DNA from 4 places in the Bacillus sp. F9_6S_D1_P_5 genome. Region 2 is predicted to be linked to each of the others. Evidence: riboswitches for the same ligand, from Rfam matches in the RefSeq annotation. Region 2 holds a riboswitch; each other region holds the start of a gene.
What was found. A riboswitch is a leader RNA that binds a small molecule or an ion and turns the genes downstream of it on or off. The one in region 2 is predicted to bind thiamine pyrophosphate.
Positions count from the first base shown of each region.

Region 1: linked by a shared signal. The riboswitch ahead of ACUXEY_RS15295 (MTH1187 family thiamine-binding protein) and the one ahead of tenA (thiaminase II) in region 2 are both predicted to bind thiamine pyrophosphate.
Region 3: linked by a shared signal. The riboswitch ahead of thiC (phosphomethylpyrimidine synthase ThiC) and the one ahead of tenA (thiaminase II) in region 2 are both predicted to bind thiamine pyrophosphate.
Region 4: linked by a shared signal. The riboswitch ahead of thiT (energy-coupled thiamine transporter ThiT) and the one ahead of tenA (thiaminase II) in region 2 are both predicted to bind thiamine pyrophosphate.

Region 1 covers NZ_JBTREW010000011.1:95,062-99,251, reverse strand. The annotation lists cyclic di-GMP riboswitch class I at 113-197, shown strand; gene ACUXEY_RS15300 (methyl-accepting chemotaxis protein) at 341-2,083, shown strand; TPP riboswitch at 2,145-2,246, shown strand; gene ACUXEY_RS15295 (MTH1187 family thiamine-binding protein) at 2,347-2,667, shown strand; gene ACUXEY_RS15290 (ABC transporter permease) at 2,639-3,412, shown strand; gene ACUXEY_RS15285 (ABC transporter substrate-binding protein) at 3,409-4,190, shown strand, end outside.
Region 2 covers NZ_JBTREW010000013.1:4,848-9,037, forward strand. The annotation lists gene ACUXEY_RS16895 (SH3 domain-containing protein) at 1-1,011, opposite strand, end outside; TPP riboswitch at 1,281-1,392, shown strand; TPP riboswitch at 1,453-1,556, shown strand; gene tenA (thiaminase II) at 1,639-2,334, shown strand; gene ACUXEY_RS16905 (ABC transporter ATP-binding protein) at 2,303-3,052, shown strand; gene ACUXEY_RS16910 (ABC transporter permease) at 3,052-3,804, shown strand; gene ACUXEY_RS16915 (ABC transporter substrate-binding protein) at 3,801-4,190, shown strand, end outside.
Region 3 covers NZ_JBTREW010000005.1:174,843-179,032, forward strand. The annotation lists gene thiC (phosphomethylpyrimidine synthase ThiC) at 14-1,774, opposite strand; TPP riboswitch at 1,886-2,001, opposite strand; gene lldP (L-lactate permease) at 2,073-3,734, opposite strand; gene ACUXEY_RS08705 (DUF4870 domain-containing protein) at 4,017-4,190, shown strand, end outside.
Region 4 covers NZ_JBTREW010000033.1:34,694-38,883, reverse strand. The annotation lists gene ACUXEY_RS26420 (sensor histidine kinase) at 1-936, shown strand, start outside; gene thiT (energy-coupled thiamine transporter ThiT) at 1,145-1,813, opposite strand; TPP riboswitch at 1,899-2,000, opposite strand; gene ACUXEY_RS26410 (FeoA family protein) at 2,195-2,422, shown strand; gene feoB (ferrous iron transport protein B) at 2,419-4,190, shown strand, end outside.

The sequences.
Region 1 (4,190 bases), on a different contig from region 2:
TTGAAACTTTACATTTACATTTATAAATAGGTAGACATTTTAATTTTTATGTTGTAATCTTTGATAGAGAATAATTTAATTCTCATAGAACTCCCATATCGTTCAACTCGTTCAGCGAGAAAGGCAAACTGATGGAAACATTAGGACGCAAAACTACAGGAGCTAAGGCCGAAAGGCTATGCTAGCCAGTTACCGGACGGATAGGGTTGGTCTTGACCAATGCTCTTTTCATTGGTCTTTTTTTTATTTGTAAAAAAATGAGAACCTTTATCAATTGTTAATGAGGTTTATATTTTAATAGTCTTAATTTATATTATGTTAATTAAGAAAGGTGATGTTAATGGGAAAATATTGGCACAAGCTATCATTTCTTCAAAAAAATGTATTGTTAACTGTGCTAGTTATTTTGACGCTTGTTGGTACTATGGGAGCGTTAAGTTTTAACATGTTTCAAAATAGCATGATGTCTATATTTGAAAGGCATTCTTTTGAAACAGGAGATACGGTATTACATAAATTAGACGTGGAAATATTGAGAGATGTTGCAAAAGACCCAACGGCAGAAAGAGAAAAGAGAGAGAAGTTAACAGAGAAATTAGATGAATCAACGGAAGAATTGAGCAGTGTTGGACAAACGTATATTGTTGGAGCGAAAAAAAATGAAAAAGGTGAGCTACAAATCATTGATTTGTCTACAGGTTTAGCAAATGTTGTTGAAGTAAGGCCGGGAGAATATTATAAACAACCAGATCTTTGGATGGAAGCATATGATAAAGTAATGAGCACAAAAAAAGCAAACATGACAGTAGTATATGAAGACGCATTAGGAACATGGGTGACGATATTAGAGCCAATTAAAGATGGAGAAGGTAACATTGTGGCACTTGTTGCAGCTGATGTAGATGCCTCTATTGTTCCTAGTACAAAGGAAAAGTTCATTATACAAGGTTTAATGTTTATTTGTATTTCTGTTTTAATTGCAACGGTTATTCAATTCCTAATCGTACGTAACGCACTTGCTCCATTGCGGGATTTACGTGAAGGATTGCGCAAAGTCGGTGAAGGTGACTTAAGTATTAAATTAGAGGAAAGACCAGATGATATTGGTATTATTAATGCGTATTTTAATAATACTATCGAGAAGTTTAAAGGAATTATAGATAAAGTAAAGCAGACAGCAGAACAGGTTTCCTCATCTTCACAAGAATTGTCAGTGAGTACGAAAGAGAATAGCATGGCAGTCCAAGGAATCGTAAGTTCTATAGTTGAGTTAAGGGCTGGCGTTCAATTACAAGAAACTGCAGTACCAAAGTATTTAGATATTATATATGAAATGGAAGATAGGATGGAAGAAATAACGAATACTGCAAAACAAATGGCGAAAGAGTCTGAAGGTACAAACCATCATTCAGTAAAAGGAAATGGTATTATTGAGCAGACGATTAATCAAATGAACATAATACAAAATGCAGTACAAGATTTATCTTCTATTATTTATTCTTTGGAAAAAAGATCAAAAGAAATTAGTGACATTGTAACAGTAATTACTGGTATTTCAAATCAAACGAATTTGCTAGCTCTAAATGCTACTACTATTGAAGCTTCATGTGCTGAGGAAACTGGTGAGGGATTTGTCGTTGTTGCGGATGAAGTGCGTAAATTAGCAGAGCAGACGGAAGCATCAGCAAAAGATATAGCAAAATTAATAGGGGAAACACGAGCTGGTACGGAAGAAGCTGTTGTTTCAATTCAAAATACTTTAAAAGAAGTAGAATCTGGAATGAAACTTGTTGAAAGTAGTGGTGCTTTCTTTGGTGAAATTTCAAAATCAGCACAATCTGTTACAAATCAAGTTAGAGTTGTTTCTAGCAATTCAAGTAATATATTGCAAAATAGCCAAAATATTGTTCGTGTTGTAAATGAACTATCACTTATCGCAAATACGTATGCAAATAGTAGTAATAATATTGAAGAAAGTATGAAAGAGCAGGAAATGTCTGTACAAGATATTGCTGAATTAGCAAGTTCTTTAAGCTGGCTTTCACAGGAGTTACAAGAGTTAATAGGAGAATTTAAAAGTTAAATGAAATGATTATACGTACTTTTGTTTGTTCAATAAAATAAATCATGCTACAATGAAAACGAATTAAGGACCGGGGAGCCAATTGGCTGAGAGGATGTAAATAAACATCGACCCTCAACCTGATCTGGATAATGCCAGCGTAGGGAGTTACTTAAAGTGATGTAGCATATGTTATTCTATAATAACTTGCATACAAGGCTTTCCTACGCAGTAGGAAAGCCTTTTCTTGTTTTAACATTTCATATTATAAGGGGGATTTTACTATGTCACAACAAGTTACAATTTCATTTTCAGTAGTACCACAAGCGAAGAACAAAGATGTGTATTCTGTTGTTGATAAAGCAATTGAGGTTGTACAACAATCGGGAGTTCGTTATGAAGTAGGGGCAATGGAAACAACGCTGGAAGGAGAATTAGATGTACTTCTTGATGTCATTAAACGTGCACAACAAGCGTGTGTGGATGCTGGAGCAGAAGAAGTAATTACTTCTATTAAAATCCATTATCGTCCAAGCACTGGTGTAACGATAGATGAAAAAGTTTGGAAGTACCGTGATGAATATGCAAAACCAGAAGCAATCTAAAATAATTACAACAATTTGGCTTATCCTTCTCATTGCGATATGGGAAGGATCTGTTTCATTATTTAAAATTGAACCGTGGATTTTACCCAAGCCTTCTGCCATTGTTCAAGAATTAATTGGAATGAAAGATTTACTATTACCGAATACGATGCAAACGCTGCAAGAGGTTATAATTGGACTGTTCTTTGCGATTTTAATTGGGACAAGTATTGCAATTATTATGGACGTTATTCCTTTATTTCGTATTTTAATAAATCCGTTGCTTGTTATTTCGCAAACGATTCCAATCGTTGTACTTGCACCGTTATTTATTATTTGGTTTGGATATGGAATGCTACCGAAAGTAATGGTAGTCATACTCGTTTGTTTCTTCCCGATCGCGCTTAGCATTTTAGAAGGTTTTCAAACAGTAGATAAAAATATGTTGAAGTTGTTGCAAACGATGAAGGCAACGAAATGGCAAGTTTACCAGAAAGTAAAGTTTCCAGCAGTACTTCCATACTTTTTCTCAGGGTTAAAAATTGCAGTTACATATAGCGTAATGGGAGCGATTATTGGAGAATGGCTCGGTGCCAGTGAAGGATTAGGAGTTATGCTTACGAGGGCTACGAAATCCTTTTTAACAGCCCGAGTATTTGGTGTTGCAGCAATTATTGTTATGGTGACATTATGCTTGTATTTTATCGTAGAGTTTATGGCAAGAATAACAGCACCATGGATATATAGAAAGGACGGCAGAAAATGAAAAAAGGTTTAAAAGTTATGTTGGCTGCCTTATTAGCAGTAGGTGTGGTTGGGTGTAACCCAGCGAAGAAAGAAGAAAGTGCAAGTAAAGATCAAAAAGTAAAAGTAGTATTAGATTGGTTTCCGAATACGAATCATACTGGCTTATATGTAGCGCAAGCGAAAGATTATTATAAAAAGCAAGGCTTAGATGTAGAAATTATTCAGCCTGGTGATAATGTGACAGCGGAGCAAATGATAGCTTCAGGAAAAGCTGACTTCGCAATAAGCGCACAAGAAAATGTAACGTTGGCTCGTGTGGAGGGGATTCCTGTTGTATCTGTCGGAGTGATTATTCAGCATAACACTTCAGCTTTTGCATCGCTTAAGAAAGATAACATGACTTCACCGAAAGATTTTGAAGGTAAACGTTATGGAGGCTGGGGAGGACCAGCAGAAGAAGCTACATTAAAGACAATTATGGAGAAACATCAAGCTGATTTTAATAAAGTTGAAAAAATCATCTTAGGACAAACCGATTTCTTTAAATCAATCGGCCGTGATGCAGACTTTGAATGGATTTATTACGGATGGGATGGAATTGAAGCGAAGCGCCAAGGAAAAGAGTTAAATACGATTATGGTGAAAGACTTAGACCCAGCGCTTGATTTCTATAGTCCAGTTATTATTACGAGTGAAAAACATACGAAACAAGATAAAGACTTTGTGAAAAAGTTTATGAGTGCAACGACAGACGGTTATAATTTTGCAATTAAAGAACCGAAAGAAGCTGCTGATAT
Region 2 (4,190 bases):
ATCACCAGCTTGTACAGTGCGATCTTTCATATGAGCATAGACTGTTGTATATAATTTCCCGTTTATTTGATGGGCGATGAACACAACATTGCCATAGCTAGCTGAATAATATGATTTCACAACTTTACCTGCCGCCGCCGCTTGGATAGAGACGTTACCTGGAGCTGCAATATCTATACCATAATGCATTTGTTCCCAGCGCATATCAAAGGTTGAGCTAATTTTTCCTTGTGTAGGGAATTTGAAAACTGCTGGAATGGAAGCAGTTTGGGCTTTTTGAACTTGTGCTTGATTTTGCACTACATAATGTTTTGCCACGTATCCGTATCCTGTGCCAAAACGAATTTTATACCAAGTTCCTACAGTTTCTACTACTTGTAGTTGTGTTCCATTTTGTAATGAACCAAGCAGTGCACTACTTGTACTAGCGGTGCTACGTACATTAAGTTTAGGTGTTGCAACTGTGTATTTCGTATTATTTTGAACTGTAATGCCTTTTACTAAAGGCTGTGAACCGTTAGAAACGAATGCTTTTTGTACGTAACCTGTTGTGCCATTATGTAAAATTTTATACCACTCGCCTTGTTCTTCTTGAATAGTAACGAATTTCCCATTTGGTAACACATCTAAAATTGAAGATTCTAAATTAGGTTCAGAACGAACGTTTAATGCATTGGCATTAACGATGTATTGATTATTAGATTGAAGTTTGTTTTTTAGTAGAATAGCATCTTTTTGTACGTAACCTACTTTATTATTAACAGATACTTTATACCAGCTATCAGTTGTTTCAAGTATGTTCACTTTCGTATTAAAGCGAATTGTATCAATTGATGAGCTATTTGCGTTATTTTTTGTATGTAAGGTTACTTGATTGACTTTGACATAGCCAGTTTTTACATTAGATAATTGTTCAGCGTTGGCTGTTTGTACATTTGTTTCTCCCATAGAAGGAAGTAAAGAAGCAATTGCGACAGTAGTTGCTGCTAAAGCAGTAGCTTTCATATTCATATAATAGAGACCTCCTCTAGTTGTATAGTTGTAATTTTATTATAGTATAAAGATATAATATAGTGGGTTTATTCACATAAATGTAATATGAAATCAATATAAAAATAAATTTTTTGAGGATAATGATTCCTTTTTATCCAATTAATTAGGATAATAATTTCTAACATAGAATATAAGTATTATATGGCTTTATTATTTTGTTGACAATTAAGAAAATTAAAACAGTTGATGATGTCTTATTACGATGTTATACTGACAGTGTTAATTTCATAGTTTGCTAGGAGAGCTGGTGTTGCCAGCTGAGAGTAGGCCGTAAGCCTTTGATCCTTTTCATTACCTGATCTAGATTATGCTAGCGTAGGGAAGCAATTCGGACACTAATAATAAGTCCCCGTTTCTTTGCGTATAGAAACGGGGCTTTTTTGTTTGAAAATTTCATATTGAAACCACTAGGGGTGCTTGTTGTGCTGAGAGAGGAATAATCCTTAACCCTTATAACACCTGATCTAGGTAATACTAGCGAAGGGAAGTGGAGCAACGAATAAATTATAATTTTATTTGCTGTAACCACTTCTTATTTAGAAGTGGTTTTTTATTTATATACACATACCGGAAGGGGATAGGGAAATGAAATTTTGCGATAGATTATTAGAAACTGTACAACCAGTTTGGGAGATGAGTCATAATCATCCGTTTGTTGTAGGTATGGGAGACGGTACGTTAGAAAAAGATAAGTTTCAGTATTACATTATTCAAGATTATTTATATTTGTTAGATTATGCAAAGCTATATGCCATCGGTGTTGTAAAGGCAACGAATCCACAAGTAATGGGGAAATTTGCTGAACAAATTGATGGAATATTAAATGGAGAAATGACAATCCATAAACAATATGCAAAAAGACTTGGAATTTCTATAGAGGAGATAGAGTCTGCAAAGCCATCTGCTAAAAATTTAGCTTATACAAATTACATGATGTCTGTATCTCAAAATGGCACACTTGCGGAATTAATAGCAGCACTTCTTCCATGTATGTGGAGCTACTGGGAAATTGGAAAGCGTTTAAATGATATTCCTGGAGCGAGAGATCATGAGTTCTTTGGTGAGTGGATTCAAGGATATAGTTCTGAAGAATACGGTAACCTTTGTATTTGGCTAATAGATTTATTAAATGAAATGGCAGTTGGAAAATCTGACAAAGAGCTAGATCGATTAGAGGAGATTTTCCTATATTCCAGTCGATTTGAATATTTATTCTGGGATATGTCCTATCGTAAGGAGATGTGGGGATTTGAGGAGCAAGAACATACTACAGTTTCATAATGTTTCTTTTCATTATGATGAGAAACCAATCATCAATGAATTAAATGCTTCTATACAAGATAAAGAGTTTGTAAGTATTATCGGACCGAGTGGATGCGGGAAAAGTACTTTATTTCGCCTTATTACAGGTTTAGAAGAAGCAAGTACGGGACAGATAGAGCTGACAGAAACAAAGAGCCACCCTGTAGGGTATATGCCCCAAAAAGATATGCTCCTGCCGTGGAGAACGATTATTGAGAATGCTGCCCTGCCGTTAGAGTGCCAAGGTGTACAGAAGAAAGAAGCACAAATAAAGGCGAAGGAACTATTGCATAAATTTGGCTTACAAGGGTATGAGACAAAATATCCGAAAGATTTATCTGGTGGTATGAGACAACGTGTATCCTTTATTCGAACTTTATTAACAGGCGGGGAGATATTGCTGTTAGATGAACCGTTTAGCGCGTTGGATGCTTTAACGAAGGCATCTTTGCAAGAATGGCTGTTTGAACAATGGAAAGAGTGGGAAAAAACAATTTTATTTATCACTCATGATGTGGAAGAAGCATTGTTTCTTTCTAATCGAATTTTAGTAGTAGAGCAGCAACCGATAACTACTTTAACCGAGAGGATTGTACCGCTTGATCGTAATCGAACAAGAAAAGATTTATATAAGCCTGAAGTGTTAGCGCTTAAAGATGAGCTTCTTAGTATGTTACAAAGGCAGGTACTCGTATGATGAACCGGCTGAAGGAACTATTACCTGCCCTTACACTTTCTAGCATTTTACTTGTCATTTGGGAAGTAGGCGCAAGAATTGTAGATGAAATGTACATTTTACCGTCACCGTCTGCGATTGTAATGAAGATATGGAAACTAAAAGATATATTATTTACGGTTCATTTGCCGGCAACATTATATGTCGTTTTAATAGGTGTGGCAATTTCTATCGTACTTGGGGTAGGGCTAGCGATGTTAATGAACGCGAGTAATTGGATGGAGAGAGCATTTTATCCATTATTAGTGGCTTCACAAACGATTCCTATTACAGCGCTTGCTCCGCTCTTCGTTTTATGGTTTGGATATACGATTTGGAGTAAAGTCGTTGTTACGGTTTTAATTACGTTTTTCCCAATTGCGGTCAATACGTATGATGGGCTACGCAGTACGAAAAAAGAATGGGAGGAGCTCTTAGTTACGTACGGGGCAACGAAAAAAGATGTTTTTCTTAAATTAAAATTGCCGTCTGCTCTTCCTTATTTTTTCTCAGCTTTGAAAATTGCAGTTCCGCTTAGTGTAATTGGGGCAGCAATTGGTGAATGGCTCGGTGCACAAGCTGGGCTAGGATATTTCAGTAAAAGAATGATGACGCAGTTAGATGGAGCAGGTGTATTTGCACCCATTGTATTGTTATCGTTATTAGCTATTTTCTTCGTCATACTTATTTCGATATTAGAAAAGAAATTCATTAGTTGGAGGAAGCATTCATGAAATTATTAAAACGCATCTTTGTGTTTACATTATTAGTTGCAATGATTGCTGGATGTTCTAGTAATTCAGCATCAGATAAGAGTAAAAAAGAAAAAGAAATAACGGTCATGCTTGATTGGTACCCAAATGCGGTACATAGCTTTATTTATGCAGCAATTGAAAAAGGCTACTTTAAAGAAGAAGGTGTAAAGGTGAATATTAAATTCCCTTCCAATCCGACTGACCCATTAACTTTAGCAGCTGCAGGAAAAGTAACGGTTGGCCTATATTACCAGCCAGATGTTGTCATGGCAAAAGCAAATGAACAAATTCCAGTGAAGTCAATTGGGGCTGTCGTACGTTCACCATTAAATCATGTTGTATCGCTGAAGTCAGCGGGCATTCAA
Region 3 (4,190 bases), on a different contig from region 2:
GAGGTGTAACGTGTTATTGGTATAAATGACTACCAGTGTCTTTAAATTCTTTCGCTTTCTCTTTCATTCCTTTTTCAATTGCTTCTGTCGTTTCTAAATCATTTTCTTTTGCGTATTCACGAATATCATGTGAAATTCTCATACTACAAAACTTCGGTCCACACATTGAGCAGAAATGAGCCGTTTTCGCGCCTTCTGCTGGCAATGTTTCATCGTGATATTCCATCGCACGTTCAGGATCTAAAGATAAATTAAATTGATCGCGCCAACGGAATTCAAAGCGAGCTTTTGAAAGTGCATCATCACGCTGATGAGCCGTTTTGTGTCCTTTCGCCAGATCAGCCGCATGTGCAGCGATTTTGTACGTAATAACTCCCTCGCGAACATCATCTTTATTCGGTAAACCTAAATGTTCTTTCGGCGTTACATAACAAAGCATCGCCGTTCCAAACCAGCCAATCATCGCAGCTCCAATTGCGGATGTAATATGGTCATAACCTGGTGCAATATCTGTCGTTAACGGCCCAAGAGTATAGAACGGCGCGCCCTGACAAATATCAAGTTCTTTCTCCATATTCTCTTTAATTAAGTGCATCGGTACATGCCCAGGTCCTTCAATCATCACTTGCACATCATGTTTCCAAGCAATCTTCGTTAATTCACCAAGTGTTTCAAGTTCAGAAAACTGTGCTTCGTCATTTGCATCTGCAATCGAACCTGGACGTAATCCATCTCCAAGAGAGAACGAAACATCGTACTGCTTCATAATTTCACATATCTCCTCGAAATGAGTGTATAGGAAGTTTTCTTTATGATGGAATAAACACCACTGTGCCATAATTGAACCACCACGTGAAACGATACCTGTCGTACGCTTTGCAGTAATTGGAATGTAACGAAGTAATACGCCTGCGTGAATCGTAAAGTAATCAACACCTTGCTCCGCTTGCTCAATTAACGTATCACGATACACTTCCCACGTTAAATCTTCTGCAATTCCATTTACTTTTTCCAGCGCTTGATAAATCGGTACAGTTCCAACTGGTACAGGCGCGTTACGAATAATCCACTCACGCGTCGTATGAATATTTTTACCTGTAGATAAATCCATAATCGTATCTGCACCCCAGCGCGTTGCCCACGTCATCTTCTCTACTTCTTCTGCGATAGAAGAAGATACAGCAGAGTTTCCGATATTTGCATTAACCTTCACGTGGAAATTACGTCCGATAATCATTGGCTCTGCTTCCGGATGGTTAATATTCGCTGGTAAAATAGCACGGCCTTCCGCGATTTCCTTACGAACAAACTCAGGCTCTACTCCTTCACGAATCGCAACATATTCCATCTCAGATGTAATGATGCCATTACGCGCATAATGCATTTGCGTAACGTTGGCCCCTTGCTTCGCTCTAAGCGGCTGGCGATCCATTTGCGGGAAAACAGGTGTATGTTTCGAAGCCACCTTCACACCGTCATCCTCTGGTTTCACTTCGCGCCCTTCGTATGCTTCTACATCCTCGCGCTCTATGATCCAAGAGTGGCGCGGCGTTGGAATCCCCTTTTCCAACTCCACCTTATACGCAGGATCTGTATAAGGACCGCTCGTATCATATACACGAATTGGAGGATTCGGAACGCCGTTTGTATCGCTTTGTTCAATCTCACGCATCGGCACTTTCATACCTTCTCGTGGTCCATCCACATACACTTTCTTACTTCCTGGTAAACTCGATTTCAATTCAATTTGCTCAGCTGAAACAGACTGTTTCATAACCTTTGTTGCCCCCCTGTACGTGACAAGGACGAGATATGGCCAGCGTATGCCAAAATAAAAAGAGCCAGGTCCATAAAAAATAAGGACCTGGCTCATAAAGACATCATTATGTAAAGCCGTTAACTTCCCTACGCTGGTACGAGCCAGATCAGGTCCAAAGGGTTAAGAAGTTCACGCGCTTCTCTCTCAGCCTACGCATACGTTAGGCACCCCTAGTTTATCACTGATTTAATTTTCAATACTTTCCCATCATACACGATAATCTGAAAAATGCAAAGTTTATTTCTTTTGTTACTTATGGAATCATCCACGTTAAATAATATGCCTGTACATACGTCATAATACCAACAATAATTACGAAAAATAAACTATGCTTCACTGTAAAGCGAAATAAATCTGATTCTTTTCCAGCAAGTCCAACTGCCGCACAAGCAATTGCAATCGATTGCGGAGAAATCATTTTTCCTGTTACACCGCCCGTTGTATTTGCTGCAACGAGAAGCACTTCAGATACACCGACTTGCTGTGCTGTAATCGCTTGTAAATTCGAGAACAGTGCATTCGCTGACGTATCAGAGCCTGTTAAGAATACCCCAATCCAGCCCAGGAATGGTGAGAAGAACGGGAATAGTCCGCCAGTTCCTGCAAGCGCTAACGCTAATGTAGAAGATAGACCAGAATAGTTTGCGATAAATGCGAATCCTAATACGAATCCGATAGATAGAATTGGCATTTTAAGTTCATTTAACGTTTCTTTAAATGTCGTTACTGCATCTTTTGCACTCATTTTCAAAATAAAGATAGAAATGATACAAGCAATTAAAATTGCTGTTCCTGTTGCTGATAATACATCAAACTTCAAAATTGCCTCGTACGGCGTCGGTTTATTTACAATTGGTTCTGCTTTCATTACTAAATTGTGTAAGCCTGGAACTTCAAACTTAAACACGAGGCTTTCCAATGCGCCGCCTGGAGCAAATAATGCCTTAAAGAAGCTTTGGCTCCAAATGACTACCATCACAGTTAAAATAATGAATGGAGACCATGCTTTTACGACTTTTCCTACTGTTAGTTTCGGCATAGATGTTGCCGTCGTTGTCGCAGCTACTTCACTATTTGCTTGTTTAGACTGATAAATTTCTTTCGGCTGCCAAACTTTTAAGAATAGCGATAAACTCACTAAACTTACAAGTGCTGACGTAATATCCGGAAGTTCTGGTCCTAAGAATGTCGCTGTAATGAACTGCGTAATTGCAAATGAGCTACCCGCTACAAATAAAGCAGGCCATGTTTGTCTTACCCCTTTAAACCCATCCATTAAAAATACGATAAAGAACGGAACAAATAATGATAAGAACGGTAATTGATGTCCAGCCATTTGTCCAATTTTATGTGGATCAATACCTGTTACTTGTCCAGCAACTGTAATTGGAATCCCCATCGCTCCGAACGCTACCGGTGCCGTATTTGCGATCAAACAAAGACCCGCTGCATATAAAGGATTTAATCCAAGACCTGCAAGAAGCGCTGCTGTAATCGCTACTGGTGCACCAAATCCTGCTGCTCCTTCTAAAAATGCTCCGAATGAAAAACCGATTAAAATAACGAGTAAACGATGGTCATTCGTAATGGACAATACAGATGCACGAATGACATCAAATTGACCTGTTTTCACAGAGATTTTATATAAAAATACCGACATAATGATAATCCAAGCAATTGGCCATAGTCCGTATAAGAAACCATATCCGGTCGCTGCCATCGCCATTGTGAACGGCATCTTATAAGCGAATAACGCCACTAAAATTGTAAGTACAACTGTAATAAACCCTGCCACATACCCCTTCATGCGGAAAACTGCTAAAGCTAAGAAAAAAAAGATAATCGGAATAAGTGCGACCGCTGCCGAAATCCAAATGTTTCCGAACGGATCATAAACTTGTGTCCATGTGTTCATTGTTCTCTCCCCCTAAAGAATCCCCTTTTAAATAGAATAACCTCATCAATATACTATCAGGTCATCATACCTTTAAGTCTAAAATAAAAAACGTCCAAGAAAACGTTTTCATTAATTCTATCACAACAATTTCCATTACGGAAGATTTTTTTGAAAATTTAATTTTCAACCTAGAAATCTTACAAAAGCGTCACGTTCTTGTAATGTTCATCGATAGGAAGCTCGCCACATTTCCTGCATAATAAAAGTATAACAACGGACATTATTTATGAGGTGATATATATGAACGGAAACAAAATATTAGCAGCTTTATCATACTTTAGTGTATTATTTGCCCCTATCTTATTCCCTATTATTGTGTGGATTGTGGGAGATTCTGAAACGAAACCACATGCAAAACGCGCTCTATGGACACATATCATTCCAAGTATCGCGTCATTCATTGGCTTTATTATT
Region 4 (4,190 bases), on a different contig from region 2:
CAAGATTACTACATTTACATCATTGCATTTGTAGTCGTTCTCATTTTTCTAGCTTCGTTTTATTATTCAAAACAAATTGCAAAGCCGTTATTAAAAATAAATGATACGACGAAGAAAATAGCGCATTTAGATTTCACCGAAAAAATTCCGATTACTTCAAAAGATGAAATTGGTGATTTATCGAAAAATATTAATATACTTTCTAACAAATTAAATTCTCATATCGGACAGCTTGAACAAGATATTGAAAAGGAAAGAAAGTTAGAAAATACACGGAAAGAATTCATTTCTGGTGTTTCGCATGAATTAAAAACACCGCTGAGTATTATGAAAAGTTGTATTTCTATTTTAAAAGACGGGGTAGCTGAGCATAAAAAAGAGTATTATTTTCAAGCGATGGAGAGAGAAGTAGACAAAATGGATACGTTAATTTTGGATATGCTTGAGTTAGCTAAATTTGAATCTGGTACATATAAAATGAAAAAGGATTCGTTTTATATTGATACAGTAATTGAAGATATATGTGAACATCTATCTGTAGAAATAGAGAAAAAAGAACTTTGTGTTCATAAAAATATATGTTCATTTGAAGTAGTTGCAAATCAAGGCCGGATTGAACAAGTCATTGTGAACTTCATTACGAATGCAATACGTTATACACCAAATAAAGAGGATATCATTATTTCTACAATAGATGAGAAGAACCGTATAAAAGTGTGTATTGAAAATAAAGGTACTCACATTGAAGAAGAGCAATTAGATAAAATTTGGGATCGTTTTTATCGTGTGGATGCATCTCGTCAGCGTTCACAAGGTGGAACGGGTCTTGGTCTTGCTATTTCAAAGAACATTTTAGAACTGCATGATGCTGAATATGGGGTAGAAAATACAGAAGATGGTGTATTATTTTACTTTTACTTACCGAAAAAAGCGTAGATGATGCATGCTACGCTTTTTTTTATTTATTTTCATATTATCTTTACCTAATCTTTATTTTTAAACGATATAATCTGGTTAGAAAATGAGGTTATGTAAGGAGTCGATGAACCGTGCATAGCAATTGGCTAAGTATAATGGTGTTTATTTTCTTTTGTGCATTTATTGTATTTTTAATTGATATTACGATATGAAAAAAGAGCGCTCATTAAGCGCCCTTTTTTTGTGTATTCATTTGATAAGCATTGATGCTTTTGAATAGACGTGGTGAAGTGAGGAATAAAAATATAAGTAAAACTGTACATAAAATAAAAGAACCGAGCATTGTACTGCCGTTTACGATTAATGAATATAGAACTGCTGATTGACCTTTCGGTGCATATTGTCCCCAGAAAATAATACCAGCAATAAAGTGGCAGAAATAGCGAGCAAAGCTACCGATAAATGTAGCAAGGATAATATAAGCAAGGACTTTCTTACCTTGGTTTTGTTTTGATGAAGGTTTTTCTTTGCGGCTACCTAAACTTGATTGTTCTAAGTTATTTTCATTAGACGTTAAAAGTGCTTTTTGAATTGGACGATAGAATAAACCAGCAAATCCAATAAAAGCAAAGGCAATGAAGTACTCAATGAATGCTTGAATAGGTGTTAAAATGTAAGCATCTCCCACGACAATTTGTAATAGTCCCCAAACTAAACCACCTAAGAAAGCTGATTTAAAGCCCCAGCGGTATGCAATAATAAAAATAGGAATCATAGCAAATGAAATGGAACCGCCTGTTGGAAGTTTAAGTGATAATGGTAAAATGTCGATAATCATGGCGAAGGCTGCAAGAATTGCAGATTCGATCATCGCTTGTAAATTGGTGTTACGCATGTTGTCTCCCCCTAAATCCAAGTTGTACAAAAAAGAATAGGTATCATAGGAGGATACGAAATACGTAAATAAAAAGAGGTATGTATTTCGGACGTTTGCACAATCCCTGCGTTAGCATTAACTAACAGGTTCGAAGGGTCGGAACGAAGTGTTCCCTCTCAGCGGCATGGCTCCCCCAGTGATAACGAGATTCTTTATTTGCTATTGTTTATTGTAAGCGAAATGGATGAGAATGGCAAACGAATCGATTATGACAATTATTGAAATAAAATTGTAGAAAAATGTTAATAAATATGAAGTCAAAGGGGATAGTGCTCGAGAAAAAGAGTGTGCTATAATTCTTCTGAAAATAATTATCATTCTCTTCGGAGGGGGAAGGTTATGAGCTTAGTAGATATTAAAATCGGTGAGAAAGTGCTAGTAAAAAGTGTTCAGTCTTTAGATCATTTATTAAAGAGAAGATTGGCTGCTTTCGGTCTTTCTGAAGGAAGCGAACTTCGCATGAAGCAAAAAGCGATGTTCAAAGGTCCTTGTACATTGGAGTGTCGTGGACAGTTAATTAGTATTCGTCATTGTGACGCGAAAATGATAAAGGTGGAATTAGCGTGAATAAGGTAGCTTTGCTAGGGAATCCGAATACAGGGAAGACATCATTATTTAATGCACTTACTGGTTCTTATGAGTATGTAGGAAACTGGAGCGGTGTAACAGTAGAAAAAAAGGTTGGTAAATTAAAAGATAAGCAAGGAACATTAATTGATTTACCAGGTGTATATGATTTGAATCCAGTTTCGCGTGATGAAGGTGTTGTTACGAATTTTCTACTAACAGACGAGTTTCATCATATGTTAAATATAGTGGATTCTTCGCAATTCGAGAGAAATATGCATTTAACATTGCAATTACTGGAATTTGGAAAGCCAATTTCAATTGGATTAAATATGGTCGATGTGGCAAAGCAAAGAGGAATTATAATTGATGTAAAACGATTATCAGAACTATTAGGTGTAACAGTCGTTCCTGTCGTTGCAAGAAGCGGAAAAGGCTGTGAAGAACTACTTGCGACTCTTAAAGAAAATGACAAAAACGAGAAAAAGCCATTCATTATTTCATATGGTGTACTAATGGATGAAGGAATTGGAGAGGTAATTTCTCTTTTAGAGAAAGAGAATTATAAGCATCCGAGATGGTTAGCCCTTCAATTTTTAAGCAATAACGAAGTAGTAGAAAAAGAAATGAAAGCATTACTAATTTATAAGGAACTTGTAGCCATTCGATCTCGTCTAGAAGGAAAACTTGATTGTACGTTGGAAGAGCATATTTACAAAACTCGTGAAGCGTATATTGAAAAGTTAAAAACAAATGTTATGAAGCATGAGAAAGAAGGGAAAATTCCTTTTTCGGAAAAAGTTGATAGGTTAATTACACATAAAATTTTAGGACTTCCAATCTTTTTAGCAGTTATGTTTTTTATTTTTCAGGTTACGTTTACGTGGATTGGGACACCTTTATCGGATATGTTAGATGAATTTTTTGGCGGAAAGCTTACGGATTGGGTAACGGCTGGGCTTACAAGTGTTGGAGCTTCTGATTTTATTCAAGCGCTCGTTACAGAAGGTATTATTGCCGGTGTTGGTGCGGTATTAGTATTCGTTCCACAAATCTTTGCACTATTCTTTTTCATTTCATTATTAGAAGACTCAGGATATATGGCGCGAATTGCAGTTGTTATGGATAGAATTATGGAGTTCTTCGGTTTAAACGGAAAAGCGTTCATTCCGATGATCATCGGTTTTGGATGTAATGTTCCAGGTATTATGGCAGCGAGAACGATTGAACAAGAAAAGGAACGTTTACTTACAGTTCTTGTAACACCGTTTATGTCTTGTTCGGCACGTTTACCTGTATACGCATTATTTGCGGGAGTATTCTTCCCTCAAAGTCAGGCAACTGTGGTGTTTTCTTTATATGTTGCAGGTATCGTTCTTGCATTACTCGTTACAAAAATTATGTCTCTTACCATTTTAAAAGCGGAAAAATCTATTTTCGTTATTGAACTACCTCCTTACCGCGTGCCACAAGCGAAAACGTTATGGCTAAGCACGTGGGAGAAAGGAAAAGGATTTGTTCGTAAAGCAGGTACATTTATCTTCGGTGGCTCTGTTGTGATTTGGTTATTAAACTATGCAGGTCCATCAGGATTTGGTGTTGATATGGGAGACAGTTATTTAGCGATGATTGGTGGATTTATCGCACCACTATTTGCACCGCTTGGTTTTGGAACGTGGCAAGCTGCGGCATCCCTTTTAACAGGGTTTTTAGCGAAAGAAGTTGTCGTTTCTACAATGGCAATTATTTATGCGGTGAAAGAAGATGT